One region of the Streptomyces sp. NPDC096324 genome, then DNA from elsewhere that is predicted to be linked to it. Evidence: riboswitches for the same ligand, from Rfam matches in the RefSeq annotation. Region 1 holds a riboswitch; each other region holds the start of a gene.

Region 1 (7,700 bases):
CTGGAACCGTGCGCCCACCGCGCCTCCCGGCCCGCGCCGTGCGCCCGGCTCATCCTCGACGCCGGTGTACGGCGGGTCGTCACCGCCTGGCGCGAGCCCGACACCTTCGTCACGGACGCCGACGGGAACGGACTCCTCGCCGCCGCGGGCGCCGAGGTCGTCGTCCTTCCCGAGTACGCGGACCGCGCCGAGGCCCCCAACCGGCATCTGGCGGCCCGGTAGAAGCCGGGGAGAAGCCGGGTGCCGGCGGCGCCGGAGGGGCGGGTTTGAACGGGTGTGCTTCGGGTCCCGCGGATGGCGTACACTGGTTTCAACGACGCGGGGTGGAGCAGCTCGGTAGCTCGCTGGGCTCATAACCCAGAGGTCGCAGGTTCAAATCCTGTCCCCGCTACTCAAGGCCAAGGGCCGGAACTCGGATTTACGAGTTCCGGCCCTTGGTGTTTGTCCCGGCGCCTTTTGCCCGGCGTCTCCGCCCGCCTTTCTCCGGCCGTCCTTCCCCGGCCGGTTCCGTTCCGGCGGGGGGTGCCCTTCTCGGGCGGTGCCTTTCTCCCCCGGTCGGGCCACAGGGGTCGCCCGCCGCCTCCGCGCCGGTTCTTCTGGACGGGTGGGGCAGCCAGGAGGTGAGCGGCGGACCGGACAGTTTCCTGACCGGGCCGGGCGGCCGTCCCGCGGTGTCCACGGGCCCGGGAGTCGCCCGTCGCCCGGTCCGGCGCCGGCGCACCCGCGCCGGATCGTGTGGGCGCGCGCCTTCGTCCGGGCCCTGCCCGTGCTGCTCGTCGCCGCCGGGATCGTCTACGACTACTTCACCCCGTCGGAATTCACCGCCGCCCCCTTGTTCGCGGCCGCGCCCCTGGTCGCCGCGCCCTTCTACTCGCTGCGCGGAACCGTTCTCGCCGGCGTCCTCGCCGTGGGCGCGGTCCTCGTGACGCACTGTGTGCTCGGCATCGTCCTCCAGGTCGACGCGGTCACCGAGGTGGTCACCGTGACGACGGCCGCCGTCCTCGCCGTCCTCATCAACACCGTGGTCCGGCGCGGCGACGAACGGCTCGCCTCCGTCCGGGAGATCGCCGAGTTCGCGCAGCGCGCCGTGCTGCCCGAGCCCGAGGCGCGGATCGCCGGGCTCGACGTCGCGGCCCGGTACGAGGCGGCGCAGGAGGACGCGTTCATCGGCGGGGACCTGTACGCGGTGCAGGACTCCCCGTACGGCGTGCGGCTGGTCGTCGGGGACGTACGGGGGAAGGGGATGACCGCGGTGGCCGCCGTCGCGACGGTGGTCGGGGCGTTCGGGGAGGCGGCCGAGCGGGAGGCGACCCTGGGGGGAGTCGCGGAGCGCCTGGAGCGGGCGCTGACACGCGCGGGCACCCGGCGCGACAGCGTCGACGCGGTCGAGGGGTTCACGACCGCCGTCCTCGCCGAGATCCCGCGGGGCGAGGACGTCGTACACGTCGTCAACCGCGGCCATCCGCCGCCCCTGCTGCTGCGTCCCGACGGCACGCTCGTCATCCTCTCCGCCGAGTCCTTCGCGCTGCCCCTCGGGATGAGCGAACTGGGAAGCCTGCCCGCCCCGACGCTGCGGGAGGGATTTCCGCGCGGGGCGACGCTGCTCCTGCACACCGACGGACTGTCCGAGGCCCGCGACGCGCGAGGGGAGTTCTTCGATCCGGCCGCCTGGCTGGCCGGACGGGTCTTCCCCGGCCCCGACGCGTTGCTGACCGCTCTCTTCGAGGCGGCCCGCGAGCACACGGGCGGCCCGCTGACGGACGACATGGCGCTGCTCGCCGTCCGGCGTCACGACCAGTGATCGGACCGTATCCCTCCGCATAACGACTGACGCACCGTCAGGGAAATTCGTGCAAGCGGCATGCGGTCAACTCGCCCGTTTTTCATCGTCCATGACCCCAAAGTCCTGGCCAAGTGGCGTTAATGATCAGTCGGAACAGCTTGGAATTCGGTGCCCGGGTCTATTAACGTTCGATAACGCAGCGCGGTCGTCACAACCGTCACAAGAGGCGGCTCCGTGCGCACGCGCCGAATCCCGCAAGGGAACCGGGGAACCAACTCGTGGGGTGAATCGAGCGTATTCCGCCGTGGAAGCACGGTGGCCGTACGCGCGTAGGAGACCTTCCTGCTCCGAACCCGTCAGCTAACCCGGTAGGCGGCAAGGAAGGAAAGGAGTGCGCCCAGGTGGCGTCCAACCGGCCCGCTCAGCCAACCTCGTTCGCGCCGAACGAAGCCCACACCTTCGGCTATGGCAAGGACGAGGGACCCTGGGAGGAGTGGAACCCCACAGCGGATTCCCTCGCTCCCGTCCGCGGCCGGCACCGCACGGGCAAGCAGCGCGGCGGAGGACTCGCCCGCAGCTCCACGGTTCTCGGCGTCGGTGTCATAGCCGCCGTCGGTGGTGGTGGCATCGCCAGCGCCGCTCCGGGCAAGGCGCCCGTCTCGATCTCGCTGCCCGACCTGTCGTCGGTCACCGCGTCGGCCAAGGCCCTGATATCGGACGGCGGATCCAGCACCCCCAAGGGCTCCACGACTCCGCTCACCACCGCCGGTCTGACCAGCGCCGACGCGGCCCAGGGCAGCACCGACGCCGGTGAGGCGCTGCGCGACCGCATCATGGCGCAGGCCCAGTCGCAGCAGAACCAGGCCGACACCGCCACGCAGAAGGCCGTCCAGACCGCCGCCGCGCAGAAGGCAGTCCAGGCCGCCGCCAAGCAGCAGGACGAGGCCGAGGCCAAGGAAACCGCCGCGAAGCAGAAGGCGGAGGAGGCGGCCAAGCAGAAGGCCGAGGCCGCGCGCCTCGCCGAGCTCGCCAAGAGCTACTCGCTGCCGACCTCGTCGTACACACTGACCTCGCGCTTCGGTGAGGCCGGCTCCATGTGGTCCTCCGGCTACCACACCGGACTCGACTTCGCGGCGCCCACCGGCACGCTGATCAAGGCGATCCACAGCGGCACCATCACCGAGGCCGGCTGGGCCGGCTCGTACGGCTACCGCACGATCCTCACCCTCGACGACGGTACGGAACTCTGGTTCTGCCACCAGTCGTCGATCAGCGTCACCGTCGGCCAGAAGGTCGCCACGGGCGATGTCATCGGACGCGTGGGCGCCACGGGCAACGTCACCGGGCCGCACCTGCACCTCGAGGTGCACCCCGGCGGCGCCGCCACCGGCATCGACCCGATGGCGTGGCTCCAGAGCAAGGGCATCAACCCCTGACCTCCGATCTCCGGCAGCCCTGACGTCAACCCCCCCGACGTCAGGGCTGTTGGTCGTCCGGGCGCGGACGGCGGCGCACCATACCCAGTGCGTGTGGAATACATCCATCCGGTACGGGCGTTGTGGCCCTACATGACTTCCCTTCGCAAGCTCGGTTCGTCCGACCTCGAGGTCTTCCCGCTCTCCCTCGGGGGCAACGTCTTCGGCTGGACGGCCGACGAGACCCGGTCCTTCGCCGTGCTCGACGCCTACGCCGCCGCCGGCGGCAACTTCCTCGACACGGCCGACTCCTATTCGGCCTGGGTCGAGGGCAACGAGGGCGGCGAGTCCGAGACCGTCATCGGCAAGTGGCTGAAGAGCCGCGGCAACCGCGCGGACATCGTGGTCGCCACCAAGGTCAGCCAGCACCCCGCGTACCCGGGCCTGTCCGGTGCCAACATCAAGGCCGCGGCCGACGCGTCGCTGCGCCGCCTGGGCACCGACCACATCGACCTCTACTACACGCACTTCGACAAGCCGGAGGTGCCGGTCGAGGAGATCATCGGCGCCCTCGACGAGCTGGTGAAGGCCGGCAAGGTGCGGAACATTGCCGCCTCCAACATCTCCCCGGAGCGGCTGCGGGAGTCCCTGGAGTTCTCCGACCGCGAGGGTCTCGCCCGGTACGTCGCGCTCCAGCCCCACTACAACCTCGTCTCGCGCGACACCTACGAGGGCACGCTGCTGGAGGTCGCCTCCCGGGCCGGTCTGGCGGCCGTCCCGTACTTCGCGCTCGCCGCCGGCTTCCTCACCGGCAAGTACCGCCCCGGCACCACGGTCGACTCCCCCAGGGCGGCCGGCGCGGCCAAGCACCTCGGCACGGAACGCGGGCCGCGGGTTCTCACCGCCCTCGACGAGATCGCGGCGGCCCACGACGTCGCCGTCGCGACGGTCGCCCTGGCCTGGCTGGCCGCACAGCCGACGGTCGCCGCGCCGATCGCCTCCGCCCGCACGGTGGAGCAGCTCCCGGCCCTGCTCGGCGTCGCGGACCTGGTGCTGACGGACGACGAACTGAAGCGACTGTCGCAGGCGTCGGCGTAACAGCGGGACCGTCGGCGCGGTGCACCGGTGATACCCACCGGTGCACCGCGCCGTGAACGTCCCGCGCTACGAGCTGTACGGGTTGTACGCGGGATACGGGGCCGGCGCGGACGCCTGGGCCGGCCACCCGTACGGCCGCGCGGGCGGGACGACGTACCCGTACCCCTGAGGCGGCCAGGGCGGCGGTGCGGGCAGCGGTGCCGTGGCGCGGGCCGCGTAGGCGAGAGCCGGACGGGCGATCTCCCGGCGGCGCCACAGCTCCTCCAGCAACTCGCGCTCCCGTACGACGAAGTCGGCGCCCGCGCGGCCCCGGCGCCCCCGGTGGCGCAGGAACGCCAGCGAGGTCGCGTACGCCTCGTACTCCGCCACCGAGCGTGCCGCGCCCTTCCCGAAGTGGTGTCCGGCGTACTCACGCGCGAGCTGCCGCGCCCGCATCGAGCCGAGCGCCCACGGCTCGGCCGCGCCCAGCCAGCCCGCGGCGGTGTACACGGGCAGTTCGGTCCGGACGGTCCGCAGCTCGCGCTGCCGCGTCCAGACGACGAGCCAGGTCAGCAGCCCGAACGCGGGCACCATGAACGCCGCGTACACCCCGAAGAACCCGAACCGGCCGAAGCCCGAGGAGCCGTTCCAGATCGCGTGCATGCCCATCGCGAGCAGCAGACCGGTCAGAGGGAGCAGCACCCGGCGCACGTGCTGGCGTTCGGCGGACAGGGCCGCGACGCCGAAGCCGATGCCCGTCAGCACGGTGAACAGGGGATGCGCGAAGGGCGACATCACCACCCGGACGAAGAACGTCGCCGCGGTGACGGAGGCGATCCCGCTCTCCCCGCTGAGCTGGTCGGTGCCGAACGCGGTGCCGAGATAGAGGATGTTCTCGGTGAACGCGAAGCCGGTGGCGGTGACCCCGGCGATGACGACACCGTCGACGATCCCGGTGAAGTCCCGTCTGCGGAAGAGGAAGACGAGCAGGACGGCCGCCGCCTTCGCCGACTCCTCGACGACCGGCGCTATGACGGTCGCGCCGAGCGTGTCGGCGCCCGAGGGATCCGCCGTCGTCATGGCGATCCAGCGGGTCGCGAAGCTGTTGGCGACGATCGCTATGAGCGCGGCCGCGCAGGCGCCCCAGGCGAAGGAGAAGAACAGGTTGCGCCAGGGGCCCGGTTCGACCCGGTCCAGCCACCGGAAGGCGGCTATGAGCAGCGGCACGGGGAACACGGCCAGTCCGAGACCGACCAGGAAGCCCTCGGTCCCGGTCTGTTCGCGGACGAGGGCGAGGATCACCAGACCCGACATCGCGAGCAGGGTGATCAGTGCTCCGTACCGCACCCAACCGCGCTGCCACCAGTGCGGATGTCTTGGCGCACGCCCGGTGGGGGCACCGGGCCGGTTCGGGTACGGCGGATGGATGGCCACGGCATTGACCCTAACGAGGGAGGGCGTGGCCCGCGACGGCAACCGGGGTCCCCGGGATGTCCCGGTGGACGCCGGCAGGTGTGTGCGGGTCAGACGCCCGGGGTGTGCTGGTCTCGATGCTGTACGCGCCGGAAGAGGAGGTCGTTCACCACATGACCCTTGTCCAGTCCCTGGCCCTCGAAACGGGTCAGCGGCCGGAACTCCGGACGGGGCGCGAAACCGCCGTCGGCCACGGTGTTCTCGAAGGCGGGGTGCGCGCTCAGGACGTCGAGCATCTGTTCGGCGTACGGTTCCCAGTCCGTCGCGCAGTGCACGAGCGCGCCCGGCGCGAGACGGGTCGCGGCGAGGTCCAGGAACTCCGGCTGGATCAGCCGCCGCTTGTGGTGCCGCTTCTTGGGCCAGGGGTCGGGGAAATAGACGCGCAGCCCGTTCAGCGAGGCGGCCGGCAGCATCTCGCGGAGCAGGATGATCGCGTCGCCGTTGGCCACGCGGACGTTGGTCAGACCGTTGCGCTCGGCGAGGTTGAGCAGGTTGCCCTGCCCCGGGGTGTGCACGTCCACGGCGAGGATCCCGGTTCCCCGGTCGTCGGCCGCCATCTGCGCGGTGGCCTCGCCCATGCCGAAGCCGATCTCCAGCACGACGGGGAGGTCCGCCCCGAACAGCTCCGCCAGGTCGAGCGTGCGCCGTCCGTCGATGTCCAGACCCCACTTCGGCCACAGCCGCTCCAGCGCGTCGGCCTGGCCGGTCGTCACCCGGCTCCGGCGCGGCTGGAAGCTCCGGATTCGCCGCTCGAAGTGCGAGCCGGCGGGATCCGGCTGTGGACCGCCGGGGAAACGGGGCTCGCCCTGGGCACGGTGGTGACGCGGCGAGCCGTCCTCTGCGGAGGCGGGCCGGGTCTCTTCGGTGGAGTCGAGGAAATCAGACACAGTGGGGTCGATTTTACGGGCGCGGCACCGGGGGCCGGTCCGTCCCGGCACGAGCCGACCGGTCCGTCCTGGCGCCGGGGCGTCCGCGGGCAGACGGCGGGCCGGTTCCCGGTCGCGGGCCAGGAGGGCCTCGCGGCTCTCACCCGGCGTCCGCGGGCGACGGCAGGGCGCCCCGGCCGGTGGGTGGGCCATGGCCGGGGTGGGGCGCCGGGGTGGGTGGGGCGCCACGGCCGGGCGGGCCGAGCGTTCAGACCGCCGCCAGTGACGCCAGTGCCCGGCGGGCGACCTCCCGGCCGATCGGGAGGGACGCGGTGGCCGCGGGGGACGGCGCGTTCAGCACGTGCACGGTCCTCGGGCCCTCCTTGATCAGGAAGTCGTCGACCAGGGTGCCGTCCCGCAGGACCGCCTGGGCGCGGACACCGGCGGCGGCGGGAACCAGGTCCTCCGGGTTCACCGCGGGCAGCAGCCGCCGCACGGCCTCCGTGAACGCCGCCTTCGACACCGACCGGCGCAGCTCACCGGCTCCGTAACGCCAGTGCCGCCGGGCTATGTGCCAGGAACCGGGCCAGGACAGGGTCCCGCCCAGTTCACGCGGCCGGACGACTCCCCAGTCGTATCCCTCTCGCGCGAGCGCGGGCACCGCGTTGGGGCCGACGTGGACACCGCCGTCGATGCCCCGGGTGAGATGGACGCCGAGGAACGGGAACGCCGGGTCGGGAACCGGATACACCAGGCCCCGCACGAGCTCCGGCCGCGCCAGCGTGTAGTACTCGCCACGGAAGGGGACGATCCGCATCCCCGGGTCGTCGCCCGTGAGCCGGGCCGTCTCGTCGCAGTGCAGTCCCGCGCAGTTGACGAGCACCCGCCCGCGGACGATCGTCCCGTCGGCCGTGCGCACGGCGACACCGAGGTGGGGGCGGCGGTCGGCGCGCACGACCCGCGCCCCGTACCGGATCTCCGCCCCGGAGGCCTCCGCGAGCCGGCGGGCCACCGCCACGTAGTCGCAGATGCCCGTGGTGCCGACGTGGATGGCGGCGAGACCGCGGACCTCCGGCTCGTACTCCG
Region 2 (7,700 bases), on a different contig from region 1:
GCGCCGGCCTGCGCCTGGTCCTGCGTCGCACGGGGGAGCATGACTCCCGCGCTCTTCCAGGCCGCCTGGGTGAGACCGGAGGGGTCGTACGAACCGGGTCCGGACGCTCCCCACACGCACGGGCTGCCGATCTGGGCGCGGGCGAAGGCGACCGCCTCGGCGGCTCTGCTGTCGTGTCCGACGACCGGCGGGGCGGCGGCCCCGGCTCCCGCACCGGCGACGAGGCTGTCGATGTCGAACCCCGGGTTCGTGCCGGCGGCCCCGGGAGCGGCGGGCCACGCCTGCTGGTTGCCGCTGGGCCGCAACGACTGCCGCCAGGCGTCGTCGGCCGACGGGGGCGCCGGCTGGTTCGCGGGGGGCATCGGCGCCGACTGATAGGCGGCCGGACCCGGCGCGGCCTCGTACGCGGGCTGCTGCGGCACCGGCTCGCTCACCGGAGGCATCGGCGCCGGCTGATAGGCGGCGGAGGGCGGGGCCGGCTCGTACGCCGGAGGCTGCGGCACCGGCTCGCTCATCGGGGGCATCGGGGCAGGCTGGTACCCGCTGGGACGCGTCGGCTTCTCGTACGAGAGCGGCAGGAGCACCGACGTGTACTCGGGGGCCGGGGCGGGCGCTTCGTACCCGCGGGGCAGGATGACCGCCTTGGGCTGGGCGGCCGGCGGCGCCGGCTCGTACGCCCGGGGCATGGAGCCCGTGTCGAAGACCTCGGGCACGACCTCGTACGGCGTCGGCTGGGGCGCGGCCTGGAACGCACCGGTCTGCGCGGCGGACGGGAAGGAGCCCGTCTGACCGACGGACGGGAAGGTGCCCGTCCGAGCCGCGGACGGGAACGCTGCGGTCTGCGGAGCCGCCGGGAAAGCCGTGGGCTGAGCGACCGACGGGAACGAACCCGTCTGGCCGACCTGCGGGAAGGTACCGGTCTGGGCGACCGAGGGGAACGTGCCCGTCTGGGCGGCGGACGGGAACGCGGCCGTCTGCGGAGCCGCCGGGAACGCGGTGGGCTGAGCGGGCGAAGCGAACGAACCAGTCTGGGCGACGGACGGGAAGGTACCGGTCTGGGCGACGGACGGGAAGGAACCCGTCTGACCGACCGAGGGGAACGAGCCGGTCTGACCGACCGCCGGGAACGAACCGGTCTGCGGGGCCGTCGGCTGGTACTCGATGGCCGGCATCTGCGCCACGGGCATGCCCTGCCGTGCCATGTGCCGCGCCATCAGCTCCCGCGCGACGGCGAGCTTGCGCCGGGCGCTCTGCTTCTTGACGTGCGGCGAGGACTGCTGCGACGCGGCGGCCGGAACGGCCCCCGCGCGAAGCCCCGCACGGACCACCACATCGGATCCCGGCGCCGCCGTGGCACCGCCGGCCGGGAGCGCGGCCACCGGACCGGCGGTCAGTTCCAGCGCGGGCCGCGCACCCGGCTCCGAAGCCGGACCGGCGGTCAGCTCCAGCACCGGGGCAGCCGTCAACTCGGCCACAGGACGTACGAGTTGTTCCAGCTCGTAGATCGTCGGAAGGTCCGACGAGGAGCCCTTGGACCCCTTCGCACCCGCCTTCGGACGGACGGCCGCGCCGCCACGCTCCGGCTGCCTGTCGGCCGGAAGCGCGGCCGGAGCCGAGGGCCCGAACCGGGAACGCGCCCCGTCGAACCACTGGCGCATCAGGTCGTCCTGGGCCGCGTCGGAGACTCCGCTCCCCTGACCGGCGTTCCGTCGGCCCGGCCTGCGGTTGGAGTTCGCCAGGGCGCGGGTCCCGTTGAAGTTACCGGTGGCGAGCTCCGCCTGGTCGTAGAGGGACGAGAGTCGTCGGGCGACTTCTTCGCCGCTGGGCGGGGTGCGTTCCGGCGCCATGGAGGGGTGCTCCTTCCGTCGTCCGCCTACCGGGTTAGCTGTCGGGTTCGGGCGGACGATTCCGGAAGGTATGCCCTACGGCCCCTGCCCCGAAAGGCAGTTGACCGATTCACCCCAGGTTCGGTGGGTCCCCGGCTCCCGCTGCCACGAGGACAGGCAGGACTCGGCGGAGGCCGCACCGCCCGGCGAGCTTCGCCGGAGGGAGTCGGGCGGCCTGGTCGCCAACTTAGCGATGGTGTGCACCCGATGTGAAGATCCACGCCCCAGATGTCCGATACGTTTTCGTGACCTTCATCGCACCACCCCGCAGCGCGACCGTGAGGACACGGGCCGTACTCGAAAAGGCGGCTGAGCACGGCCGTTGGCACATTCGAGGCCGGCACCCGGTCCGGAGCCGCGGCTCACACGTCCAGCCAACCCTGATGTGTCGAAAGTGTGCACAGAACTGGCGTTCCCTGGCGTGTCGTTCGACATCGACGGCGCCCATTGGTCACACCTTGACCGGTTCTGGCCGAGCTGACCGGATCACCGCTGCGACCACCCGTCGGCCGTACCGTCGAAGCACGTCAGACCACGAGAGCGAGTCGAGGATCCCCACGTGCACGATGCGCCGATCTATGCCCAACTGATCTCCGAACGCGGTGACATACCGACACTCGTGCGAAGCGAAGCACGTCGGCTGCAACGCGACTTCGAGTGGATCCTGAGCTGGGATCCGTCGACGGGCGCCCCGCTTCCCTCGTCCGCCGCACGACCGGCGTCCGGTAAGCGCCGCGCCTTCTCCCCCACCCCCGACCCCGACGACCGACTCGACACACCGGGCTCCTGACGGCCGACCCCAGGACGTCCGGGGCGTGTCCGCGAGGCCTCACCCGCCCGGCGACGCCCGGGACGGGCTAGAGAACGCCGGGCTCTCCGCCCGGCCGTTCGGCGGGGAGCGGGTCGAGTCCACCGCCGATCCGGGTCACCAGCTCGGCGACCGTCGCGCCCGTGGTCCGATGCCAGGTCCGCGCGCGGCGGAGCATCGCGTGGTCTCCGCCGGCGACCCGCACGGCGCTCGCGGAGGAACCCGCCTCCGCGGCCCGGCGGACGAGGGCGAACGACTCCACGGGGTCGGTGATGCGGTCCCGGTCTCCGTGCAGCACGATCACGCGTTTGTCCCGGAGGTGGGCCACCGGCTCACCCTCCGGGCACCACGGCGCCAGTGCCACCACGGCCCGGACCTGGGGTGCGGCCGCGGCCCGCAGAGCGGCGCGCCCGCCCATGGAGTGGCCCACGAGCACGACCGGCACGTCCCCCACCAGAGCGGCGAGTTCGTCCAGTGCCAGCAGAACGTCGGCGACGGGGTCCGCGTCCACGCCGTTCCATCCCCGGTGGCGGTAGCGCACCTGCCCGACGAACGTGCCCTCGTCCGGCAGGGCCCGTGTCACGGAGCGGACGAACGGCCGCATCCGGGCGCGTGCCAGGTTCCACGGCCGCAACGGGGCCTTGCTGTCGGCGGTGCCGCCGTGAAGGATCAGTACGGCCGCACGCGCCGGTTCCCCGTCCCGACGAGGGGCGCGGCAGGGCCGCAGCGCCACGGAGGCGCCGGCCTCCCCGGACCGGGACACATCGTCGGCGGACATCCGCACAGAACCTCGCATGACACCTCTCCACCCACCCGCGCTTCGTCCATGCCTCGCACCGGACCGTGAGGAGGATCGTCTCACCGGCCACGGACCCGCCCCAAGCTCAGTCCGTGGCTCACTCCGTGGGCTCGGGCCGCGCGCGGTAGCCATTGCGCCATTCCTGGTAGAAACGCCAGAGGCGGGCCGCCTGCGGGCAGCGTCCCGACTCCCGTTGGCACGTGCGGCAGTTGCCGACGTGACTGACGTAGGCGGACTCGGGGGCGTCCCCCGGTTTCGGATTCGGCATGGCCCTCGGCACCCGTCGGTGCGACGCGCACGGGCGCGGCGTCGCTTCTGATGCCGTACTTCCGCGCCGAGGGCCCCGGCGGATGCACCTGCCCGGCTGCATCTGCCGAGGCCCCGCTCCGGCGTCAGTCGAGGACGTCGGCCTCGTACTCCTCCGCCGCGGGGAACGGTCTGCCGACCGGGGGCCTGCGGACCGCCAGCCGGGCCACCTCGAAGTCCATCTCGGAGGCCTCGGGAGGCGGCGGTGGGTGGTAACGCCCCGCGCAGACGGAGAGGTTGACGATGAGATAGGCGTGCCAGGATCTGCCCACTCCGCGCCGGTCGTCGAAGGCCCGGACGCCGTTGACCCACCACACGACACGGAGGGCGCCGAGCTCGACCACGAGGTCGACCCAGGCACCCGGCTGGATGGCGTGGTTCCGGTAGTAGCGGTGGGTGTTGCGTACGTGGTTGGACAGTTCCAGCAGGTCGGGGTTGTCGGGGTGGTACTCGAAGACGTCGATCTCCTGACCGCCGTCCCGCCACGTCCAGATCGCCGGCCAGGCCCCCGTCACCGTCGGCAGCTTGACCCGTGCCTCCAGCACGTCGCCCGTGCGGACCATGAACCCGTCCGCGCTGCCCTCGGTGGTGAGCAGGCCCGCGTCCCAGTCGCCGTCCGGACGCCGGGTCGCCCGGAAGCGGCCTGTCCGGCTGTAGGACGGGTCGGTGACCAGATGGTCGAGTTTGCCGTCGTCCGGGTTGACCGGACCGCCGTCGGGATAGGCCCAGGAATGGCCCGCGACCCATTGGCGAGTCGAGGCGAAATCCGCCGTGAAGACGACATCGGACACGCGGCACTCCTCGATGACGGCGTTTCGCGAACGTCCAGGTTCTCCCCAAGCCTGCGACATCCACGCCCTGTTCGTCCCAACCCGCCACAAAACAACCCATCGGGGTGAACCGGTCGTACTCCGGCGCGCGGCACCTGTCGCGTACCGCTCGCTGACGCCTGCGCCTGCGCCCCGCGCCCCGCGCGAATGCGGATCGCATCGCGACACACGCTCCACCCACCACCGACCGGTTCGGCCGGGCTGCCCGGCCGGGCGCCGCATGACGCGGCCCCGACCGGGCTCCGTCCGGTTACAGGTACGGGCGGGTGATCAACTCGATGGCGTGGCCGGCCGGGTCCTTGAAGTAGACCCCACGGCCGCCGTGTTCGTCGTTGATCTCCCCCGGGCGCCGCATCTGCGGGTCGGCCCAGTGCTCGACGCCGTCGGCGCGGAGCCGTCGGTACGCGCGGTCGAACAGTTCGTCGTCGATCAGGAACGCATAGTGCTGCATCTGGATGTCCACCGGGGGCTCGGCGAACTGCAGCAGCACGCCGTCCGTGAGCTGGACATTGGTGAACGGCCCCCAGGACGGCGCTTCCGGCAGTTCCAGCAGCTCCCGGAAGAAGCGTGCCGACGCGCGGCGGTCCTTGGCTGCGACGATGGTGTGATTGAAGGTGACTGTCATACGGCTTACCTCAGCGGTGCTCGACACGGAAGACGGACTCGCGGTGCACAAGCGCTGGGAGGTCCACGTGCCGGACTGGGGCGATGCCCGCGGCACAGCCGCCGCGCGATCAGCCCTCCGCCGGATTGCCCGTCCGTGTGTGGCGAGATGCCGGTCCGGTGTTCACGCCGGTGACGGTACTTGATCGGACCGACCACGACAACGCCCCGGGGAGCGGCAGACTGGACGCCATGACTTCACCGGATGCCAAGGCCGATCTCCACCGCTATCTGCAGTCGGCTCGTGACGCCCTGATCTGGAAGCTCGACGGTCTCTCGGAGTACGACATCCGCCGACCGTTCACCCCGACCGGGACCAACCTCCTCGGTCTCGTCAAACACGTGGCCGGCGTGGAACTGGGCTACCTCGGCGACACCTTCGGACGGCCGTCGGGCGAGCCGCTGCCCTGGCTGGAGCACGCCCAGGAGACGAACGGCGACATGTGGGCCGCCGCCGACGAGACGCGCGGGTTCATCGTGGGGCTCTACCGCCGGGCCTGGGCCCACGCGGACGCGACGATCGAGGCGCTGCCGCTGGAGACGACCGGCACGGTGCCGTGGTGGCCCGCCGGGAAGAACGAGGTGACGTTGCATCACGCGGTCGTCCGCGTGATCGCCGACACCCAGCGGCACGCCGGGCACGCCGACATCATCCGCGAACTCATGGACGGATCGGCCGGGTTGAGCGAGGACAACGACAGTCTGATGCCGGGCGACGCGGCGTGGTGGGAGGACTATCGGGCGCGGCTCGAACAGGCGGCCCGGGACGCCGGCAAGAACGCCTGACACCGGATCCCGATCCACCGGAACGGCTTCGGGTGACCGGGTGAGCGACGCGGGGCCGATCCACCGGAGCGACCTCCCGGCACGAGACCGTCAGGCCCCCGATCCCGATCCACCGGAACGGCCCCGGGTGACCGGATGAGTCACGCGGGCCGGTTCAGACGCCGGGCCAGGCCCCGCGTCCCGCCAGATCGAGGACGAGCGCGGCGATGTTCCACGCGTCGTCGTCGCCCCGGTGATGCCGTCCCTCCAGGGGCAGTTCGGCGAGGCGCAGGGCCTGCGCCATCCCGGGCCGTCTCCGCAGCCCGTGGGCGTCGGTGAAGACCGCCTTGGCGTTGGTGTGCCGGCGCCCGAAGGGGTACGGAGTCGCCGTGGCGGCGCACTGACGGGTGAACTGATGGCGGTCGTAGTCGCCCCAGCTGGCCCACGGCCGCTCCCCCGTACGATGCAGCGCGGCCAACTCCCGGCAGGCCTCGGCGAATCCGAGCCCCTGCTCGACCTCGCCCTGCGTCAGCCCGGTGAGTTCGGTGCAGAACGCGCTGACGGTCGACCGCGCGGGCTTGACCAGAAGGCGGTGCTTCGCCACCCGGACGCCCTCGTCCAGGTCGACGACCGTCAGACCGATCTCGATGATCTCGCTGACCGCTCCGGCCGGAGCCTCCCCTTCCCAGCAGGTCGCCTCGACATCGACGACATTCAACAATCCCCCCGCATGTGTCATGCGAGCGAGCGTAGGACGCGCGGCGGGATCGCGTCGCCCCGTTTTTTCAGGGGCGCGGCCAGGGGCGGCCGCCGATGCGCTCGATGTCGGTGTTGAAGCGCCGCAGGTAGGAGGCGAACGCGGCGATGTCCTCCTCCGGCCAGTCGGTCATCACGCGGTCCAGTGAATCGATGAGCCCCTGCCGCTCCTGGTCGAGGAGCCGTGCCCCTTCGTCGGTGATGCGGAACTTGCGGGCCATGCCGCCGTCGGGGTCGGGGATGCGCTCGACGAGCCCGGCACGCATCGCCGCCGCGGTCTGCCGGTTGAGGGTGGACGCGTCGAGCCCGAAGGCGTCGCTCAACTCACCGATCGACATGGGCCCTTGGATCCGGATCCGGCTGAGGAGGATGTACGCGCTGCGCTCCAGGACACCGTCCTTGGTGCGGCCGCCCCTGTGGTTCATCCATCCGTGGCGGCTGAGCAGCATCTGCTCGTACTCGACCTCGTGTGTGGGCCTGACCATCCGCCTGCCGCCTCCCGCTGTCACCTGGGCCGCGCGTCCCGCGCACATCGGTGCGGCCCGGCTCCATGTTCCCACACGCCCTTGCACGGGCCACATCGCATGCATGAGCCACATCACATGCGCGATGCATACGACATGTACGATGCACATCCCTTGCCCGACAGTCAGATCCCCGAGGAGTCCCTCATGGACGCCCCCCAGCCTTCCGCCCGAGCGGGCGGCGTGGTCGCCACGCTCGCCTTCGCCGGCACCGTGGCGGCGATCATGCAGACGCTGGTCACTCCGCTCATCGCCGAGCTGCCCCAGATCCTGCACACCACGCCCGCGAACTCCGCGTGGGTCATCACCGTCACCCTGCTCGTCGCGGCCGTCTGCGTCCCGGTCTCCGGCCGGCTGGGCGAC
Region 3 (7,700 bases), on a different contig from region 1:
ACGAGTTCGCCTTCCCGCTCCCCATCTACGCCATCTGCGACCTGCTCGGCGTCCCGCGCGAGGACCAGGACGACTTCCGGGACTGGGCGGGCATGATGATCCGGCACGGCGGCGGGCCGAGGGGCGGGGTCGCCCGGTCCGTGAAGAAGATGCGCGGCTATCTCGCCGAGCTCATCCACCGCAAGCGCGAGGCGCTGACCGCGGAGCCCGAGCCCGGCGAGGACCTCATCTCCGGGCTCATCCGCGCCTCCGACCACGGCGAGCACCTCACCGAGAACGAGGCCGCCGCGATGGCCTTCATCCTGCTCTTCGCCGGGTTCGAGACCACGGTCAACCTCATCGGGAACGGGATGCACGCGCTGCTCACCCACCCCGGGCAGCGGGCCCGGCTGCAAGCCTCCCTCGCGGCGGGGGAGAGCGGGCTGCTGGAGACGGGCGTGGAGGAACTCCTGCGCTACGACGGGCCCGTCGAACTGGCCACGTGGCGGTTCGCGACCGAGGACGTGCGGATCGGCGGGCAGGACATCGCGGCCGGAGACCCCGTGCTCGTGGTCCTCGCGGCCGCGGACCGCGACCCCGAGCGCTTCGAACAGCCGGACACGCTCGATCTCTCACGACGTGACCTTCAGCACTTGGGCTACGGCCACGGCATCCACTACTGCCTGGGCGCGCCGCTCGCCCGGCTGGAGGGGCAGACCGCGCTCGGTACGCTCCTCAGCCGTCTTCCCGACCTCCAACTCGCTGGAGATTCGGCCGATTTGCGCTGGCGCGGGGGCCTCATTATGCGTGGATTGCGCACGCTTCCGGTGGAGTTCACCCCGGTCAAATAGGACGCGATCGGTGCATCGGTGACCCTTCGGCGGTCGAGTCGAAGCGGTGATTCCGCATACCGGAATAAGACCCTTGGGGCCACCAGGACATGACGCTCCGTCAAATTCGTGATCTTCATGTGATCAGTACTGCATCGACTTGTAACCAGCGTTCGAGTGCGACTACCTTCACCCATCAACAACGCGGCACCTGCGCCACTCGTTCAGCAGGAGTCGCCGTGCTCCCCGCTGTCGCTCGAAAGGCTCTCGCATGCTCTCCGGGAACGGCCGTCACCGTCGCCCTCGCCAGGCCCCGGCTCTCATCGTCGCCGCAGGGGTGACCGGATCGGCGATCGTCATCCCGTTGCTCGCCGCGGCGAGCGCGAACGCGGCCGACGGGACCACCTGGGACCGGGTCGCGCAGTGCGAGAGTGGTGGCGCGTGGAGCGCCAACGAAGGCAACGGGTACTACGGCGGCCTCCAGCTCGACCAGGACAACTGGGAGGCGCACGGCGGCCTCGAGTACGCCCCGACGGCCGACCAGGCCAGCCGCTCGCAGCAGATAGCCGTCGCCGAGAAGGTGCTCGCCGACACGGGCCTCGTGGCCTGGCCGACGTGCGGGCCGCTCTCGGGTCTCAGCAAGGGCTCCGGCGGGGTCAGCGTCGACACGGGCGTGGCCGGCGACTCGTCGAGCAGCGGCGACGACGCCGGTTCGTACATCTCGTCCGGCCTGGCGACTTCGCCCAGTTCATCCCCTTCGAGTGATTCGTCCAGTTCGAGCGACTCCTCCGGCACGGAGACCGGCACCGCCACGCCCAGTGCCTCGCAGAGCTCCGACGGCGCGGACGCGGCGACCGGCAAGGGTGATGAATCGCCCAAGTCGGGTCAGAAGGAAGCATCTTCGACCCCCTCCACCTCGTCGAGTTCCGGCACCGGGCGACACCGTGGCGGGGGCGCGGCGGAGAGCACGGCCGACAGCCGGGCCGACGGCTCCGCGGGGCGTCACGCCGCGGCCTCCGAGACCGACGGCGCCGACAGCGAGTACGTGGCCCAGGCCATCGGGAACCTCTGGAGCGTTTCCGACGCCCTTGGCCTCGAAAGCGGATGGGGCGATCTGCCCAAGGTGGACACGGCCCCGGCCGACAGCGGTCCCGGCCTCGTCATTCCTGGTCGGAGCATCGCGGACACGGTCGAAACGGTGCAGAACTAGCGGCAGTTCGCGTCACGGTTCGCTGTGGAATGTCCTATTTGGCGCAAGTGAGAGATGGGTCTCAGAAGCCCTGATCGTCTTTGAAATTAGGGCAATCGACTGCTTACGGTCGTGACCGCTCGCCACAGCGGGCTCCGACGGTCGCAACGCCGAATCCTGCCAACGGCCGTACGGGAACAGTCGTCGCGTCATGCGCCGTAGGCAGGAGCGGGGGACCCAAGGTAAGTGCCGGGTCCGGGAGTCGAGAGACACCCGGGAACGGCTTGGGGTGAAGCCGCGTGCCGGACGTCCTGGAGACAGGACCGAGGGCATGCGGCCGGGCAACTCATTCGGCCCGAACCCGACAGCTCACCTCGCAGGCGTCGGTGAGGGGATCTCTCCATGCTGTTCTCCGGCAAGGGCAAGCACCGCCGCCCGAACAAGGCCACCCGTGTCGCCACGCTCGCCGGTGTCACCGGCGTCGCCATCGCGGCCCCGCTGATGGCGGCCGGCAACGCCTCCGCGGCCACCGGCTCCGAGTGGGACGCCGTCGCCCAGTGCGAGTCCGGCGGCAACTGGTCGATCAACACCGGCAACGGCTACTACGGCGGCCTGCAGTTCTCGTCCTCCACCTGGGCCGCGTACGGCGGTACCGCCTACGCCTCGACCGCCGACCAGGCCTCGAAGTCCCAGCAGATCGCCATCGGCGAGAAGGTCCTCGCCGCGCAGGGCAAGGGTGCCTGGCCGACCTGCGGCACCGGCCTGTCGAGCACCCCGTACGGCGGCGGCTCGGCCCCGGCGGCCCCGGCGGCGCCCTCCTCGTCGAGCGCCTCGCAGCAGAGCGCCCCGGCCACCCGTACGACGGAGCAGCCCGCCTCCCGTTCCGCGGAGCGCCCCGCCGCCCAGAAGACCGTCACCACCCCGACCGGCAAGAAGGTCAAGAAGGGCGACGGCGAGTACAAGGTCGTCAAGGGCGACACCCTCAGCTCGATCGCCGAGAAGAAGCACGTCAAGGGCGGCTGGCAGAAGCTGTTCAAGCTGAACAAGGACATCGTCGCCGACGCCGACGTCATCTACCCGGGCCAGCAGCTCCACCTGCGCTGAGCAGCGCGGCACGCCGGTCGACCCGGCCGCTTTCGGCGGAGGGTGGCCGCGATTCCGGCACCGCGCCGCGACGCCCGGCAGGCAACGTCCCCTCGTGGGGCGACGCCCGGCCGGCAACGCCCCCTCGTGGGGTCTCCGCACGCACCGGAGGCCCGCCGAGGTCCCCCGTCCCCACGGGCTCCCCGCTCCGGCACGTGTTCCCCCGCACGTGTCGGAGCGGGGTTTTTTATTTCTTTTTTTGTTCCGTTCAGGAACAATATGTAGGCTCAGTCCGCCCAAGGGGTGGTCGATCGCTGGCCGATCCCCCTGAGCCGGTTAGGCTCATCCCGCGGGGCTGACAAGCTCCGCGTACCGCGTCACATCCCAATAAGGAGATGCTCGTGCCGTCCATCGACGTCGTCGTAGCCCGGGAAATCCTGGACTCCCGAGGCAACCCCACGGTCGAGGTCGAGGTCGGCCTCGACGACGGCAGCACGGGTCGTGCCGCCGTTCCGTCCGGCGCCTCCACCGGAGCGTTCGAGGCCATCGAGCTTCGCGACGGTGACCCGAACCGCTACCAGGGCAAGGGTGTCGAGAAGGCCGTCCTCGCCGTCATCGAGCAGATCGGCCCGGAGCTCGTCGGCTACGACGCCACCGAGCAGCGCCTGATCGACCAGGCGATGTTCGACCTCGACGCCACCGACAACAAGGGCTCGCTCGGCGCCAACGCCATCCTCGGCGTCTCGCTCGCCGTCGCGCACGCCGCCTCCGAGGCGTCCGACCTGCCGCTGTTCCGCTACCTGGGCGGACCGAACGCGCACCTGCTGCCCGTTCCGATGATGAACATCCTGAACGGCGGCTCGCACGCCGACTCCAACGTGGACATCCAGGAGTTCATGATCGCCCCGATCGGCGCGGAGTCCTTCTCCGAGGCCCTGCGCTGGGGCGCCGAGGTCTACCACACCCTCAAGAAGGTGCTGAAGACCAAGGGCCTGTCCACCGGCCTCGGCGACGAGGGCGGCTTCGCCCCGAACCTGGAGTCCAACCGCGCCGCCCTCGACCTCATCCTCGAGGCCATCAAGCAGGCCGGTTACGTCCCCGGCGAGCAGATCGCGCTCGCGCTCGACGTCGCCGCGTCCGAGTTCTACAAGGACGGCAAGTACGAGTTCGAGGGCAAGTCCCGCTCGGCCGCCGAGATGACCGAGTACTACGAGGAGCTCGTCTCCGCGTACCCGCTCGTCTCCATCGAGGACCCGCTGTACGAGGACGACTGGGCCGGCTGGAAGGTCATCACCGACAAGCTGGGCGAGAAGGTCCAGATCGTCGGCGACGACCTCTTCGTCACCAACCCGGAGCGCCTGGCCCGCGGCATCGAGGAGGGCTCCGCCAACGCCCTGCTCGTCAAGGTCAACCAGATCGGTTCGCTGACCGAGACCCTGGACGCCGTCGAGCTGGCCCAGCGCAACGGCTTCAAGTGCATGATGTCCCACCGTTCCGGCGAGACCGAGGACGTCACCATCGCCGACCTCGCGGTCGCCGTGAACTGCGGTCAGATCAAGACCGGCGCCCCGGCCCGCTCGGACCGCGTCGCCAAGTACAACCAGCTCCTGCGCATCGAGGAGATCCTCGACGACGCCGCGGTCTACGCCGGCCGCAGCGCCTTCCCGCGCTTCAAGGGCTGAGCCCCGCGCGCCTCAGGAAGCGTCCTCCGTACGTCCCCGTACCCGGTCCCGTACCGTGTGCGGGGACGTACGCACGTGAGGGGCCCGTACGGCGGGCCGGTACTGGGGAGGCGGGACTCATGGCCGTGAAGGACCGGGACCGGTTCTCCACCTCGACCAGGCTGAAGCTGCTCGGCGAGCAGACGGCGGCCAGGGTCTACCGCTCCCAGACCAAGCGGCAGGCGCGCCGCTCCCGGCTCACCGGCCGGGCCGCGCTGCTCGCCATGGTCCTGTGCTCCCTGATCGTCGCCCTCGCGTACCCGATGCGGCAGTACGTCTCCCAGCGCGCCCAGATCGGCGATCTGGAGCGGCAGCGGGAGCAGGCCCGGCAGCGGGTCGAACAGCTTCGCGACCTCAAGGCGCGCTGGCAGGACGACGCGTACGCCGAGCAGCAGATCCGGCAGCGGCTGCACTACGTCATGCCGGGCGAGACCGGCTACATCGTGATCGACCCGGACGCCGCGAAACAGTCCCGGGCCGAACAGGACACCGCCGACCGCCCCTGGTACACCGATGTCTGGGACGGCGTGGACAAATCCGACGCCGCCGACCGCTGACGACCCATGAACTGACCAGAAAGACACGTGACTCACGGCATGGAAACGCCACCCCCCACCACCCCGCGCACCGAGCCCACCGACGCCGACGTCGAGGCCTTCAAGCAGCAGCTCGGCCGGCCGCCGCGCGGACTGCGCGCGATCGTGCACCGCTGCCCCTGCGGCCAGCCGGACGTGGTCGAGACGGCGCCCCGCCTCCCCGACGGCACGCCGTTCCCGACCACGTACTACCTGACGTGCCCGCGGGCCGCGTCCGCGATCGGGACGCTGGAGGCCAACGGGGTCATGAAGGAGATGACCGAACGGCTGGCCACCGATCCCGAGCTGGCCGCGGCCTACCGCGCCGCCCACGAGGACTACATCGCGCGCCGTGACGCGATCGAGGTCCTGGAGGGCTTCCCGAGCGCGGGCGGCATGCCGGACCGGGTGAAGTGCCTGCACGTCCTGGTGGCGCACTCGCTGGCCGCCGGACCCGGCGTCAACCCGCTCGGCGACGAGGCCATCGCCATGCTGCCCGAGTGGTGGCGCAAGGGCGCGTGCGTGACGACCCCGGACGCGCCGGCCGGCGAGACGACCGAGGACGGTACCGGCCACTTCGCCGTGAAGCCCGTCGAGTCCGCCGAGTCCACCGGTTCCGCGGAGTCCGCCGAGGACGGCCGGTGACCCGCGTCGCCGCCGTCGACTGCGGTACGAACTCCATCCGGCTCCTGGTGGCCGACGCGGACCCGCGGACGGGCGAACTCACCGACCTGGACCGGCGGATGACCATCGTCCGGCTGGGCCAGGGCGTCGACCGCACCGGGCGGCTCGCCCCCGAGGCGCTGGAGCGGACCTTCGCCGCCTGCCACGCCTACGCGCGGACCATCAAGGAGCACGGCGCCGAGCGGCTGCGCTTCGTCGCCACCTCCGCCTCCCGGGACGCGGAGAACCGCGACGAGTTCGTGCGCGGGGTCCTGGACATCCTCGGCGTCGAGCCCGAGGTCGTCACCGGGGACCAGGAGGCCGAGTTCTCCTTCACCGGCGCGACCAGGGAACTGTCCGGGCGCGACGACCTCGCCACGCCCTACCTGGTCGTGGACATCGGCGGCGGCTCGACGGAGTTCGTCGTCGGCGCCGACCGGGTGCGCGCGGCACGCTCCGTGGACATCGGCTGCGTACGGATGACGGAGCGTCACCTCGTGCGCGACGGCGCGGTCACCGACCCGCCCACCGCCGAGCAGGTCGCGGCCATGCGCGCCGACATCGAGGCCGCCCTCGACCTCGCCGAGGAGACGGTCCCGCTGCGCGAGGCGCGCACCCTGGTGGGGCTGGCCGGCTCGGTCACCACGATCGCGGCCATCGCGCTGGACCTCGCCGAGTACGACTCCGAGCGGATCCACCACTCCCGCGTCTCCCTCGCGCGCGTCCGCGAGATCACCGAGTGGCTGCTGCGCTCCACCCACGCCGAGCGCGCGGCCGTCCCCTCCATGCACCCGGGCCGGGTGGACGTGATCGGGGCCGGTGCCCTCGTCCTGCTCTCGATCATGGAGCGGACCGGGGCCGAGGAGGTCGTGGTCAGCGAGCACGACATCCTCGACGGCATCGCCTTCAAGGTCGCGGAGGACGCCGAAGCGGCCCGGCAGGGCGACTGACACCGGCAGGGTGACCGGCGCGGGCCGGGCGACTGGTGCCGGCCGGGTGTCCCGGCGCCCGGTGACGCGTCGAGAACGGGTGTGAGGCGGCCCCGGTTCCCCTCCCGAGGGGCCGGGGCCGTCGGCGTTCTCCGGCGGCCGAACAGGGCTCTGGAGGGCCGTGTGGGCCGGGCCGCGCGGGCGTGGCACGGGTCTCCTTTGCTACTGATCGGTAGCCTCGGCTGAGCGGGTCGGATAGCGTATGAGCGTGCTGGAGGGGGTCCCGGACGCCGTCCCGTAGGGCTTCGTCGAGAAACTTCGTGAAGTTCTTCACAAGGAAAAAGCCCCTGCTGAGCGACGAAGAGGCCACGAAGGGGCCACTTGGGCCCTTCCGTGGGGCCGGGCGGGTCCGGCAGCATCGTCGGTGAAGCGTTGCGGCCGCGTTTCGGGGCGGTGAAACACAGGTGTGGTCCGCTCGGCCGAACGGGTTGGGCCGCAGCTCACGCGGTGTTGACAACGGTACGAACCGTACGGCGGTCCACCCCCGCCGCCATGGCCCCGGTCACGGGGGCGGCGGAGTGTAGCAGAGCCCCTGTCCGAGCTTGTGAAGGGGCGCACGAGCGACCCCCCTGAAGCGGGTGGATACTCGATGGCATGAGCACCACGGAGCGTCCCAGGATCCTCGTAGTAGGCGGTGGGTACGTAGGCCTGTACGCAGCTCGGCGCATCCT
Region 4 (7,700 bases), on a different contig from region 1:
CCAGAGACGTACGTCCTGTACATTTTTTACAGACGTCGATCTGAGGAGGCGCGCCATGGACAGCCCGTCCGCCCGCTATGTCCTGCCCGAGTTCACGGAACGCACGAGCGCGGGACACCGGACCCTGGATCCGTACGCGAAGCTGCTCGGCGAACGGATCGTGTTCCTCGGGACGCCCATCGACGACACCTCGGCGAACGACGTGACGGCCCAGTTCATGTACCTCGAACACCAGGCGCCCGAACAGGACATCTCGCTGTACATCAACTCCCCCGGCGGCTCCTTCGGTGCGATGACCGCGATCTACGACACGATGCGGTTCGTCACCTGCGACGTCGAGACGGTCTGCCTCGGTCAGGCGGCCTCGGTGGCCGCGGTGCTGCTGGCCTGCGGGACTCCGGGCAAGCGGCTCGCGCTGCCGGGGGCCCGCGTTCTCCTGCGTCAGCCGTCGGCGGCCGAGCCGTTCGAGGGACGGACGAGTGACCTGCTCATCCAGGCCGAGGAGTTGCTGCGGACCCGCCGGACGCTGGAGGAGATGCTCGGGCGCCACACGGGCCGGAGCCCGGAACGGGTCGCGGCGGACCTGGAGCGCGACATGGTCCTCGACGCCCCGGCGGCCCGGGCCTACGGGCTGATCGACCGGATCGTCCCGAGCCGCAGGGCCGCGCTCGACACGTCCGGCGCGAGGTGAGCGGCCGATGATCCCGGACCTCCCCCCGCTGCCCGCGCTGACCCGCGCCGAGGCCGAGCTGATCGACCGCTATCTCGACGTGGTCGACCTGGTCGGCCGCATCAACCCGTCCCGCCCCGGAGACACCTATCGCGGCCTGAGGGCGGCTCAGGCACTCGTCGGCAAGGCGGAGGCCCTGCGGGACGCCCTCGCGCTGATGCATCAGCGGGGCGAGAGCGAGGTGCACGCCCCGACGCTCGCGCAGGCCCTGCGGGTGCTCGACGGAGAGCGGCGGGCCGCCCGGGTCACCGTGCCACCCGAGTCCGGAAGTTGACGGACCCCCACCGCCGACCCGGTACGCGAAAAGCTCCGCGACGTCTGGTCCGCGACTCAAACGGACCGGATGGGGTACCCCCCGACGGCGTATTCATCGGTCCTTTTTGCGACCCCTCCGAGTTGCGCAACACGCGGAGTCCGGACGCCGGATGGGACCCGTCGCCGCAGGTGCGGGCCTCATCGGTGTCTCCAACACGTGCTCGAACAGAGGGGTGTTCACTCGAACAGCCGAGTGGTGAGTAAGCCCACAAAACACCGGTTCCGCTCGGATTTTCCGACTCTGATGAGTGAAGATCCCTTCCGACGACAAGCCCCCGCCACAGCGGCGGGGCGGTCCGGGTGGACGCCGAGTCCTGCCGCCTCCCGGATGCCCGGTCGACAGGAGTGCATCGGCAGGAGTGGAGGACCCAGCTAGACGGGCCGCCGGATCAGTTCCGGGCGGTCCTTGGGGTGAAGCCGCAGCAGCGGCCGGGCAACTTCGCCAGCCCGAATCCGACAGGTCATCCTTCACAGGCGGCTGACGAAGGGTTGCGCATGACTGCGCTCAATCGTGTCCCGTCGCTGTGGACCCGGGCCGGTACGGCCTCGGCGCTCACTCTCGCCGCCGTGGGCGGCAGCCTGGTGGTTCCCGGCATCGCACCCGATGCCGAGGCCGCCACCCTCGCGACGAGGGCACTCCAGGTCGCGGCGTCGAAGCACGGCTCCCCCTACCAGTGGGGCGCCACCGGACCGCACCGCTTCGACTGCTCGGGGCTCACGCTCTACTCGTACAAGAAGGCGGGCAAGAAGCTGCCTCGTACGGCCGCGGCGCAGTACAACAAGACACACCATGTCTCGGCCTCGCACCGCAAGGCCGGTGACCTCGTGTTCTTCCACTCGGGCCGGAACGTGTACCACGTCGGCATCTACGCCGGTAAGGGAAAGATCTGGCACTCCCCGAAGACCGGGGAAGTGGTGAAGCTGCAGAAGATCTGGACGAGAAGCGTCTGGTACGGCAGGGTCGGCTGACCCTTTCGCCCGGGGCGGCGGACCTCGCCGCCCCGGCGCGAGCCCTCTCAGGGCCGCTGTGACGCCCTCCCGGCCCCCTCGTGGGCCTACCGGGCCTGCGCGGCCCTCGTGGACCGGCAACGGCCGGCGCGGTCCCGCGGGCCGATGACGACCGGCACGGCCCTCATGCGCTGATGACGACCGGTCGCTTCGGGGTGTCGGGGCTCAGGGCTCCTGGGGCACCCCGGCCGGCACCGGCTGGGCGGGGACCGTCCACGGGAGCTCGATGGAGACCGTCTTGCCGCCCTCCCGGGTCGGTACGACGGTGAGCCTGCCGCCGCATTCGGCGGTGAGCCAGCGGATGATCACCATGCCGCGGCCGTTGTCCTGCTGGACAGCCGCGGGCAGCCTCTTCGGGAAGCGCGGATGGCTGTCGGTGACACCGATACGCAGCCGCTCCTCCCGGTCGAGACGCACGCCGACCGTGAAGGTGGGCGACTGCCCGAACGTGTGCTGCACCGCGTTGGTGGCCAGTTCGGACACGATCAGCCGCACGGTCTCGGCGACTTCGCAGTCCCCCGGCAGGCCCCATTCGGACAGCACATCGGCGACGAATGTTCGGGCCACGGAAACCGAGACCGGTTCGCTCGGCAGGGTGACGGATGCTTCCTGATGGTCTGCCATGGCGACGTTCGTCCCTTTCCACGGGACCGGAGCCCGACACCGAGCGGATGGTTCGAGTACGGTCCCGGACTGGTGCTTGCGCCAGACTGCCATTACCGGGCCGGTCGCGGGTGCGATCCACCGAGTAATGCATATATCTGTCGCTCGATGCGGTGAACTCTGCGTCGGCAGAGCGTATTCGGACGACTTGGAAGGAGTAAGGAGAACAGCCATGCAGCACGGTCCCGCGGTGCGCCGCCGCAAGCTCGGTGCCGAACTGCGCGCGCTGCGCGCGGGCACGGGTCTCACGAGCGGGGAGGCGGCCCGCCTCCTCGGCTGGCACCAGTCGAAGGTGAGCCGCATCGAGACCGGCACCAGCGGGGTGAAACCGGCCGATGTGGAACGCCTGTTGCACGCGTACGGCGTCGAGGACCCCGAACTGCGGCGACTTCTGGTCGTGTTGGCGGGCTCCGAGGTCAACGGCCGGCACCACTGGTGGCACGCGTACCGCGGGGTGCTCCCGCCGGAGTACCGCGACTTCATCAGCCTGGAGTCCGGCGCCAGCGCCATGCGCACCCTGGAGACCTCTGTCGTACCCGGTCTGCTGCAGACGCCGGAGTACGCCCGCGCGGTGACCCGGGCCGCCGTGGACGGACTGGAGGAGAGCAAGCTCGACACCCTGGTCGAAGTGCGCCTGGCCCGGCAGGACGTGCTGCGCTCGGACCCGCCGCTCGAACTGTCCGCCGTCCTGGACGAAGCCGTGCTGCGCCGGGAGGTGGGCGGCCCCGATGTCATGGCACGCCAGCTCCGCCGGCTGCGCGAGGCCGCCGTCCTGCCTCAAGTACGGCTCCAGGTGCTGCCGTTCGCCGCCGGCGCACACATCGGCGTGACCGGTCCTTTCGTTATTTTCTCATTTCCGAACACAACCGATCTGGATGTGGTTGTTCTCGACCACTTGACGAGTAGCCTCTATCTCGAACGGAAAGAAGACCTCCAGGCCTACGCCGAGGCCTTCAACGCCCTTCAGTTCCACGCCCTTTCACCCGAGGACTCGTTGGACTACATCGCCGCGATAGGCGACGACACGTAAGGAGGCACGTCATGTCTGCAATGCCTCGGTACGTACCCTCCAGTACTTCACTGCGCCATGTGCGCTGGCTGCGCAGCAGCCGCAGTACCGGGATGAACAACTGCGTCGAGACGGCACGCCCGGGCACCGGACCCTGGTCCGGAATGGTCGCGGTGCGCGATTCCAAGAACACGGCGGGCCCCGCCCTGCTGTTCACCCCGGACGTCTGGGAGGGGTTCATCACCGGGCTGAACTGACCCCGCACGGTTCACCGCTCCACCGCACAACCGGCCGGCCGCCCCTGCGGACCACCGGCCGATCGCCCCACCCGCTCGTCGACCGATCGCTCCACCGGTTCACCGGTTCCGGCTGATCACGTCCACCGCGTGCTCGATCTGCTCCTCCGTGAGGTCCGCGCGGGCCGTCAGCCGCAGCCGCGAAACACCGTCGGGCACCGACGGGGGACGGAAACAGCCGACGGCGAGGCCCGCCTCGCGGCAGTCGGCCGCCCATCGCACCGCCCGTTCGGGGGACGGTGCCCGCACGGAGACGACCGCGGCGTCCGGTCGTACCGCGGAGAGACCCTCCGCCGTCAGCCGCGTGTGCAGCGCCCTGGCCACCTCGCGTGCCCGCGCCGCCCGCTCGGGCTCACGGCGCAGCAGGCGCAGGGCCGCGAGTGCCGCGCCCGCCGCCGCCGGCGCCAGGCCGGTGTCGAAGATGAAGGTGCGCGCCGCGTTGATCAGATGGTCGATGACGGCCGCCGGGCCGAGGACCGCGCCGCCCTGACTCCCGAGCGACTTGGACAGCGTGACGGTCACGACGACGTCCGGGTCCCCCGCGAGCCCAGCGGCGTGCGGAGCGCCCCTGCCGCCGTCGCCCAGGACCCCGAGCCCGTGCGCGTCGTCGACGATCAGACCGGCACCGTACTCCCGGCTCGCGAGGGCCAGTTCGGCGAGCGGGGCCGCGTCACCGTCCACCGAGAAGACCGTGTCGGAGACGGTGACGGCAGGTCCGTCGTGGGTGCCGAGCGCCTTGCGCACGGCGTCGGGGTCCACGTGGGAGACCACCTGGGTCGTGCCGCGGGCCAGCCGGCAGCCGTCGATCAGGGAGGCGTGGTTGCCCGCGTCCGAGACGATCAGCGAGCCGTGCGGCGCGAGGGCGGTGACGGCGGCGAGGTTGGCCGCGTAGCCCGAGGACAGGACGAGCGCGGACTCGAAACCGCAGAAGTCGGCCAGTTCTCGTTCCAGCTCGCCGTGGAGTTCGGTGGTGCCGGTGACGAGCCGGGAACCGGTCGCGCCGCCGCCCCACCGGCGCGCTGCCGCGGCCGCGCCCTCGGTGACCTCCGGATGGCGGGCGAGCCCGAGGTAGTCGTTGCTCGCGAGATCGAGGAGCGGCGACTCGGCGGGGCGCGGGCGCAACGTACGCACGAGTCCGGCCCGGCGGCGCGCCTCGGCCTGCTCGTCGATCCAGCCGAACGCCATGTGTCCTCCGGGTCTCGCTGCGGTGCGGTGGCGGTGATTTGTAGGCAGTGAACAGACCCTAGCGGTCGCCCCGACGGCGCATGATGTGGCAATACCCACACGTAGAAATATCAAGCACCGGATCAGCGCAGGTCAGAGGCCGTTTCACGCCCTGGCCTGAAGATCGTTTCTCACAGCACGGACGGCCGTGCGCCCGGGGAGCTCCGACGCGACTCAGTGGCTGCTGCTGCGCGACCGCACAGCCAAGCGCCTATAACCGGCGCACCAGCTGCAGCCGCACTTTGCGCGCCAGCCACCCAGGACGCCGTCGAGGCAGTCCCTGCACCGACCCGTACAGGCCGCTAGGAACGAGCCTGCGGACAGTCGCCCTGCGAGGCCCGGGCGACCCTTGTGACTTCCCTGACGCCCACTGGGGTGTTCCCTTGTGCGCGCTCAGGTCAGCGGAGGCCGTCGGTGTCGTCGCGCTCTTCGCCGACCCGGAATCGCCGACCGTCGCCCCCTGGGTCCTCGCTGTGGATGACCGCGCAGGATGCTTCTCGGAAGTTGAGCCTGACCTGCTCTTCTGCCGACATGGACATCTTCGAGTCCCGGTGGTGTCCCTGAGGAGACCCTTTGCTGCCATCGGCCGGACGTGACAACGCCGCTGATGACTGAAACCCCAAGAGGACACCACTGAGATCCGTAAGTGCACCAGCCGGGACACGCATCGGCCTCCATCTGGACTATCCACCGGGGTGTGGGCCAGCTCCTCATCCTCAGTCACCAGTACAAGAACCGCGGAGAGGCTCGAGCGCGCCTACGAGGTCCTCACCGCGCTGCGGGTACTGCGAGCGCGCCTGAACCTCGCGGAGATAGCGGGCGGCCTCCTGCATCACGCCGGTGAGCGGCAGACCGCGGAAGAAGCCAGCATCTCCCGGACGGCACTCCCGGCCGTCTACGAGACGGTCCTCCAACCAGCGATTGGCTGCGGCGCCTGCGGGTCGGGCAAGCGCGGCAGAGCTCAACCTGGTTCCTCGGGACGGCAGCCAGCCCCAAAGCCCCTGCTCCCGCTCTCCCGACTCAGGGCAGTCCAACCTGGAAGACCGACAGTGACCTCCGGTTCCCGCCCCTCAGGAGCGGACGAGGCCGTTCTCAGACATCCCAGGGATCTTGCTGGTCGAGCGCAGCCAGCACGCGAGTCGGATCGTCGATCAGGTCGAATAGGCTGCTCGTGCAGCGCGCCCACTGCTTGGCATCCCCCTCAGCGAACGCCGCAGCCGACGCGAACTGGCCCCGAAGGTCGGCCGGCAACCGGTCGGCCAGGGACGCACTGAGCTCTCGGCCCAGAACTACGCGTGGCGACGACTGCAGCAAGAGGCCCAGCTTGCCGGTCGCCGGGACGACGGTGCCGCTCTCACGCCTTCGAAAGCCGTAACGACATCGCACACCCAGCCGCCATCCCAGGTGCCGGGGAGCGGAACAGCGATCCGCTGAACGCTGGTGATCGCGTCCCTCCCCAACGCGAGCGAGAGCCCTCCCGGATCCTCGTGGTAGTTCAGGTAGCGGGCAACGTCGACGCCCGGCGGGCAGACCTCGTCGAGCCCGACGTCTCCGACGAAGCTGACGTGATCCGGGAACGAGAATGGCCCCTGACCAACCTCGAAGAGGCCGCTACGGAAGCCCGCGCGGAGTTGCAGGCGGCACAGCTGGAGGCGGCCACGGTGCTGCTCGAGGCCGCCGACGCCGACAGCTGCGCCACAGCGGCCGGAGCCGCGCTCGATGCACTGTCCCAAGCACACAGACATGACAGTGGAGTCGATGCCTCCCGAGACAGTCGCCTCGAAAGGCGACCACTCCTCAAGTGCCCAGCCGGGCGAACTGCGCGGTCTGGTGATGAGAAAGGACGAACTGTGACTGCTCCGGGGCCGCAACCGAAATACCAGGTAGCGCCCTCCCTGCGATGACCTCTCCGCAGCCGGCGAAGCCATCCACCCGGCTTCAGAACAGCCTCGTACCCAAGCCGCAGCGCCTGCCGGGAATCCCGGCCTCCTGCGCTGTCTGGCGCTCGCTCGCGGAGACGACCACCCCGGTCTCAGCAAATGTCAGGTATGCGCGTAGACCCGCGAGGCAGTGCGCGTCTTCGCTCCCCACGCCACGGCGTGACCTCAATGCGGTCACGCACGGCCGCCGATACCTCACGGGGTGCTGGCGGGACTCCACCCCTGCCGCGCCAACCACCGCCGCACACAGGCTCTCCCAGACCCGATGGACGTTGGAAGGGAGCGCGTGCCGGTCCGGAGCGCCGCGACATGTTCTGAGTGGCCACCCACCCTCATGCCGGTGCGCCGACTGGTTGCCGCTGCCGCCGACGCGGGCCAAGTGGCAGTCTATGGCTACGGTGATGCGATGCCCGTGTTCGGCAAGACCCTCCCGTTCCTCCCACCGGGCGACCTGCCCGTCACGATCGAGCTTCCTGTGGCAGTCGGCCGCTTGGCGACGCGTTAGGTCACCGAGA

What was found. A riboswitch is a leader RNA that binds a small molecule or an ion and turns the genes downstream of it on or off. The one in region 1 is predicted to bind cyclic di-AMP.
Region 2: linked by a shared signal. The riboswitch ahead of ACIQ7M_RS17500 (NlpC/P60 family protein) and the one ahead of ACIQ7M_RS31125 (M23 family metallopeptidase) in region 1 are both predicted to bind cyclic di-AMP.
Region 3: linked by a shared signal. The riboswitch ahead of ACIQ7M_RS22345 (transglycosylase family protein) and the one ahead of ACIQ7M_RS31125 (M23 family metallopeptidase) in region 1 are both predicted to bind cyclic di-AMP.
Region 4: linked by a shared signal. The riboswitch ahead of ACIQ7M_RS06305 (C40 family peptidase) and the one ahead of ACIQ7M_RS31125 (M23 family metallopeptidase) in region 1 are both predicted to bind cyclic di-AMP.

What each region holds. Positions count from the first base shown of each region.
Region 1 covers NZ_JBIWFK010000013.1:19,446-27,145, reverse strand. Annotated here, with positions in the region: gene ACIQ7M_RS31140 (dihydrofolate reductase family protein) at 1-222, shown strand, start outside; tRNA gene ACIQ7M_RS31135 (tRNA-Met) at 318-391, shown strand; gene ACIQ7M_RS31130 (PP2C family protein-serine/threonine phosphatase) at 734-1,801, shown strand; cyclic di-AMP (ydaO/yuaA leader) riboswitch at 2,017-2,173, shown strand; gene ACIQ7M_RS31125 (M23 family metallopeptidase) at 2,185-3,219, shown strand; gene ACIQ7M_RS31120 (aldo/keto reductase) at 3,352-4,296, shown strand; gene ACIQ7M_RS31115 (PrsW family intramembrane metalloprotease) at 4,363-5,709, opposite strand; gene trmB (tRNA (guanosine(46)-N7)-methyltransferase TrmB) at 5,799-6,635, opposite strand; gene lhgO (L-2-hydroxyglutarate oxidase) at 6,883-7,700, opposite strand, start outside.
Region 2 covers NZ_JBIWFK010000006.1:81,445-89,144, reverse strand. Annotated here, with positions in the region: gene ACIQ7M_RS17500 (NlpC/P60 family protein) at 1-1,847, opposite strand, end outside; cyclic di-AMP (ydaO/yuaA leader) riboswitch at 1,855-2,026, opposite strand; gene ACIQ7M_RS17495 (hypothetical protein) at 2,446-2,676, shown strand; gene ACIQ7M_RS17490 (alpha/beta fold hydrolase) at 2,744-3,490, opposite strand; gene ACIQ7M_RS17485 (hypothetical protein) at 3,591-3,761, opposite strand; gene ACIQ7M_RS17480 (beta-glucanase) at 3,886-4,590, opposite strand; gene ACIQ7M_RS17475 (VOC family protein) at 4,880-5,254, opposite strand; gene ACIQ7M_RS17470 (DinB family protein) at 5,485-6,078, shown strand; gene ACIQ7M_RS17465 (exonuclease domain-containing protein) at 6,233-6,796, opposite strand; gene ACIQ7M_RS17460 (MarR family winged helix-turn-helix transcriptional regulator) at 6,843-7,298, opposite strand; gene ACIQ7M_RS17455 (MFS transporter) at 7,485-7,700, shown strand, end outside.
Region 3 covers NZ_JBIWFK010000007.1:554,014-561,713, forward strand. Annotated here, with positions in the region: gene ACIQ7M_RS22335 (cytochrome P450) at 1-830, shown strand, start outside; gene ACIQ7M_RS22340 (transglycosylase family protein) at 1,147-2,019, shown strand; cyclic di-AMP (ydaO/yuaA leader) riboswitch at 2,203-2,396, shown strand; gene ACIQ7M_RS22345 (transglycosylase family protein) at 2,401-3,102, shown strand; gene eno (phosphopyruvate hydratase) at 3,477-4,763, shown strand; gene ACIQ7M_RS22355 (septum formation initiator family protein) at 4,883-5,359, shown strand; gene ACIQ7M_RS22360 (DUF501 domain-containing protein) at 5,399-6,022, shown strand; gene ACIQ7M_RS22365 (exopolyphosphatase) at 6,019-6,990, shown strand; gene ACIQ7M_RS22370 (NAD(P)/FAD-dependent oxidoreductase) at 7,624-7,700, shown strand, end outside.
Region 4 covers NZ_JBIWFK010000002.1:635,025-642,724, forward strand. Annotated here, with positions in the region: gene ACIQ7M_RS06295 (ATP-dependent Clp protease proteolytic subunit) at 56-691, shown strand; gene ACIQ7M_RS06300 (hypothetical protein) at 699-1,004, shown strand; cyclic di-AMP (ydaO/yuaA leader) riboswitch at 1,341-1,537, shown strand; gene ACIQ7M_RS06305 (C40 family peptidase) at 1,541-2,014, shown strand; gene ACIQ7M_RS06310 (ATP-binding protein) at 2,219-2,677, opposite strand; gene ACIQ7M_RS06315 (helix-turn-helix transcriptional regulator) at 2,889-3,746, shown strand; gene ACIQ7M_RS06320 (DUF397 domain-containing protein) at 3,758-3,982, shown strand; gene ACIQ7M_RS06325 (8-amino-7-oxononanoate synthase) at 4,082-5,206, opposite strand; gene ACIQ7M_RS06330 (hypothetical protein) at 6,338-6,559, opposite strand.